DNA from 2 places in the Leisingera sp. S2M4 genome. Region 1 is predicted to be linked to the other one. Evidence: riboswitches for the same ligand, from Rfam matches in the RefSeq annotation. Region 1 holds a riboswitch; the other holds the start of a gene.
What was found. Region 1 has a riboswitch for cobalamin ahead of nrdH (glutaredoxin-like protein NrdH). Riboswitches for the same ligand answer to the same signal wherever they lie in the genome.

Region 1 (2,195 bases):
TAGGCCTCCTCGGTGGTCAGATGCTGGCCGATCTCGGTCTGCATCGCTTCCCAATAGGTTGGCCAGATCTTCGCATGCAGCCCGGCGCCGCGGTCGGTGAGAAAGAGGATCTGCTTGCGCCGCCCGTCGGCGATGAATTCGCGCCGCAGCAGCCCGTCCTTTTCCATCCGGGCCACATGTCGGGAGAGCGCGTATTGCGGCACGAACAGCTTGTCCTCCAGCGCCGCCATCGGCTGGCCGTCGGCACCGGCGCGCTCCAGTTCGAGCAGGATCTCGTACCAGATCGGGTCATTGATGCCATGGCTCTTCAGCGCCCGCGCGATCCGCGGGTGGAACTTGCGGTGGGCGCGCATGATGTTGAACCAGGCGCGGTTGTAGGCAATCGCTTCGTCGTCGTCTCCGAAGAAGGCGGCGTTCGGCGAGGGGCCGGGGCGGGTGGTCATGGTCGCGTCCTTTCAGGTGGCACCAATGCAAACGCCCAGAACGCAGACCAACGCCGGGCGCGGCGTGTTGAAACGGTTTAAAATCAATATCTGCCAGTATCTTGGCTATTATCAATTCTAAGGAGCAGCAATGCAAACACGCGCGGTTTTCCACTCGGCGCAGGCCGCAGGCCTTTATACGCGCCTCGTCCGCCATTTCGGTCACAAGATCCCGGTCGTCGAGAGCCCGGAGGGGGCGGAGCTGCAATTCGTCTGCGGTCTGGCGCAGCTGCGCCATGACGCGGATCGGCTGAGCATTCACGTCACGTCCGCGACCGCGGCCGAGCTGGCGCAGACCTGCGAGGTGGTGGAAAGCCATCTGCTGCGCTTTGCCTTTCGCGAGGACCCGGCCCCGCTGGTGTGGCACCGGGGCTGAGACCCGTGCGGCTTTTCCTGTGGATATCGAAAACAACATATTGACGGGTGGCTAGGGTATAACCCTATATGGAGTGGCTTTGGTGCCTGTGATTCACATCAGAGGCTAAGAGGGAAACCGGTGCAATTCCGGTGCTGCCCCCGCAACTGTAAGCGGCGAGTCAAACCCCATATGCCACTGGCGCACCGGCGCCGGGAAGGCGGGCCAGACGTCGGAGCCGCAAGCCAGGAGACCTGCCAGGGCTGATGAGACGTGAACCACAGGCGGCGGGCCTGGGTGCGTGGACCGGCCTGCCCCCTGCAGCGCCGCCCGTGACCCTGTCCCCTTGTCCGCAACAGCAGATAGGGACCAGACCAATGACCATCACCGTGTATTCCAAACCGGCCTGCGTGCAATGCACCGCCACCACCCGCGCGCTGGATGCGCGCGGGCTGGCCTATGAGGTGATCGACCTCAGCGAGGACAGTGCGGCGCTGCAGAAGGTGCAGGACATGGGCTATCGCCAAGCGCCGGTGGTGGTCGCCGGGGAGAGCCATTGGGCGGGCTTTCGCCCCGACATGATCGCTCGCCTGGCCTGACGCCGTGGCGGGGCTGGTCTATTTCTCCAGCGGCTCCGGCAATACCCATCGCTTTGCCACGCGGCTTGGCCTTGCGGCCACGCGCCTGCCGCTGCGCCACGGCGACCCGCTGCCGCAGATCCTCGCGCCCTTCGTGTTGATCTGTCCGACCTATGCGGACGGGCAGGGGCGCGGCGCCGTGCCCAAGCAGGTGATCCGGCTGCTGAACCAGCCGCCCCTGCGGGCGCTGCTGCGCGGTGTGATCGGCGCGGGCAACCGGAACTTTGGCGAAACCTTCGCGCTGGCGGGCGACGTGATCGCCCGCAAATGCAATGTGCCGGTGCTGTATCGCTTTGAATTGGCCGGCACCGAAACCGACATCGCCCGCGTTCGCGCCGGGCTGCAGAAATTCTGGGGGACGGAATGCTCGATTCCAGCGTAACCGGCGAGCGCGACTATCACGCGCTGAACGCCATGCTGAACCTTTATGATGCGGAGGGAAACATCCAGTTCGAGGCCGACCGGGAGGCGGCGCGGCAGTATTTCCTGACCCATGTGAATCAGAACACCGTGTTCTTTCATTCGCTGGATGAAAAACTGGGGTATCTGGTTGAGGAAGGCTACTACGAGGCTGAGGTGCTGGAGCCATATGACCGCGCCTTCCTGCACCGGATCTGGGACGCGGCCTATGCGCATAAATTCCGCTTTCCGACCTTCCTGGGCGCTTTCAAGTATTACACCTCTTACACGCTGAAGACCCGCGATGGCGGCCGGTACCTG
Region 2 (2,195 bases), on a different replicon from region 1:
CAGGATCGGCAACTTGCGCGGCGCCTCGGCTTCGATCACTGCGCGGGCTTTCTCGACGCCTGCGTCGCCGGCCAGGTCGGCCTTGGACAAAAGCACGATGTCGGCGCAGGAGATCTGGTCCTCGAATACCTCGGACAGCGGGGTTTCGTGGTCGAGGCTGTCATCCGCCTCGCGCTGGGCCTGAACGGCGTCCAGATCCGGCGCGAACTGGCCTTTGGCGACGGCCTCGGCATCGGCCAGCGCAATCACCCCGTCAACGGTGATGCGGGAGCGGATCGCGGGCCAGTCGAAGGCCTTCAAGAGCGGCTTGGGCAGCGCCAGGCCGGACGTCTCGATCACGATGTGGTCGGGTTTTTCCGGCAGTGCCATCAACTGTTCGATGGTGGGGATGAAGTCATCCGCCACGGTGCAGCAGATGCAGCCGTTGGCGAGCTCCATGATGTTTTCCGCCGGGCAATTGTCGTCGGCGCAGGATTTCAGGATATCGCCGTCGACCCCGGCGGTGCCGAACTCGTTCACCACCACGGCCAGGCGCTTGCCTTGCGGGTTCTGCATCAGGTGGCGGATCAGCGTGGTCTTGCCCGCACCCAGAAAGCCGGTGATGACGGTGACGGGGATCTTGTTGAGATCGCTCATGAATTACTCCTCAGAAGGAAAGGCGGCCGGCGGGATGCGGGCGACGGATTGTTTGCGGAAGACGGTGGGGCGCTCGCGCCAGGGCACCAGCCCGTCGGCGGTGGCGGCATAGGCGGCGGTGCCTGCGAGGATTTCGGCGACATGCGCGTCCGGGTCCATGTCGCCGTAGATGTAGCTCCAACGCGCCTCGCCGCCGGTCAGCGCAACGGAGCAGCCGCGCGAGCAGGCCGACAGGCATTTCACACCGCGCAGGGTGACGCCCTCGGGCATGCCCGCTTCTTTCAGGGCAGCGTGCAGGATGGCGCCGGGACGGGTGGCCTCTGGATCGGCGCCTTCGGTGCGGCAGGTCAGGCACACGGTCAGGGTGACCGGGTCTTTCGGGGCGGCGGTGGGCGCCTGTTCGTCAGCCAAAGGCACGTCTCCTGTCGTTGCAGGCATGCGGGATGGCCGAAAAGGGGCGGCGGTCTGCCTGCCTCTCACCCGGTCGCGGAACACCCCGCCCGCCCGTTGATCTCTCACACGCTGGCAGGTCTCCCGGCTTGCGGATGCCAGGGCGTTCGCCCTGTCGGCCATCCTGCCTTCCCGGGCTGTCCCAGTGGCATGGCGGCCTCATCCGGTCACGGTCGCGGGGGCGGCTGTGCTTGGGCCGTCAGTGGCCGCTGTCACATTCCCTCTTCGCCTGCAATTGCAGGAACCAGCGAAACCCCCTTGCGCTATCGCGCCCTTCTTTGTCAAGACTTGCGCCAAACAGCTGGAGAGCCCCCATGAGCGAAAAGTCTGAAACCGGCATTTCAGAAGAAGAAGCCGCCCGTCACGCGTCCAAGATGGCCAAGAAAAAGGCCGCGCGCGACCGGATGATGAAAACCAAGGACGGCGAGAAGGGGCTGATCATTGTCCACACCGGGCCGGGCAAGGGCAAGTCCTCGTCCGGCTTTGGCATGATCATGCGCTGCATCGCCCACAAGATGCCCTGTGCCGTGGTGCAGTTCATCAAGGGCGCCTGGCAGACCGGCGAGCGCACGCTGATCGAGGAGAACTTCAGCGATCTCTGCCAGTTCTACGCGATGGGCGAGGGCTTCACCTGGGAGACCCAGGACAAGGCCCGCGACATCGCCGCCGCGCAAAAGGGCTGGGAGAAGGCCAAGGAGATGATCCTCGACGAGCGCAACACCATGGTGCTGCTGGACGAGATCAACATCGCGTTGCGCTATGAGTATCTGGACCTGGAAGAGGTGCTGGAGTTCCTGGTGGAGAAGAAGCCGCCGATGACCCATGTGGTGCTGACGGGGCGCAACGCCAAGGAAGAGCTGATCGAGATCGCCGATCTGGTGACCGAGATGGGCCAGATCAAGCACCCGTTCCGCGCCGGGGTGAAGGCGCAGAAGGGCGTCGAGTTTTAAGCTGAGGGCGTAGCCTGCCTTGGTAGGCGCGAGTGCGCCTGCCGGGGGGCAGCCCGGCGGTGCCGCCGGGCAAAACACTTTTATGCGGCGAGCTGGGCTGCCTTGCCTTGGATGTAGGTATCCACCGCCGCGCGCTGGGCCTCATCCAGCCGCAGGCCC

Region 2: it holds a riboswitch for cobalamin, as region 1 does, so the genes downstream of both, ACZ52D_RS12165 (DUF1636 family protein) here and nrdH (glutaredoxin-like protein NrdH) in region 1, are expected to answer to the same signal.

The regions. Positions count from the first base shown of each region.
Region 1 covers NZ_AP040863.1:230,285-232,479, forward strand. Annotated here, with positions in the region: gene ACZ52D_RS19935 (MarR family winged helix-turn-helix transcriptional regulator) at 1-443, opposite strand, end outside; gene ACZ52D_RS19940 (DUF2218 domain-containing protein) at 574-858, shown strand; cobalamin riboswitch at 922-1,113, shown strand; gene nrdH (glutaredoxin-like protein NrdH) at 1,215-1,436, shown strand; gene nrdI (class Ib ribonucleoside-diphosphate reductase assembly flavoprotein NrdI) at 1,441-1,857, shown strand; gene nrdE (class 1b ribonucleoside-diphosphate reductase subunit alpha) at 1,839-2,195, shown strand, end outside.
Region 2 covers NZ_AP040861.1:2,511,661-2,513,855, forward strand. Annotated here, with positions in the region: gene cobW (cobalamin biosynthesis protein CobW) at 1-636, opposite strand, end outside; gene ACZ52D_RS12165 (DUF1636 family protein) at 640-1,047, opposite strand; cobalamin riboswitch at 1,144-1,350, opposite strand; gene cobO (cob(I)yrinic acid a,c-diamide adenosyltransferase) at 1,401-2,036, shown strand; gene glpD (glycerol-3-phosphate dehydrogenase) at 2,117-2,195, opposite strand, start outside.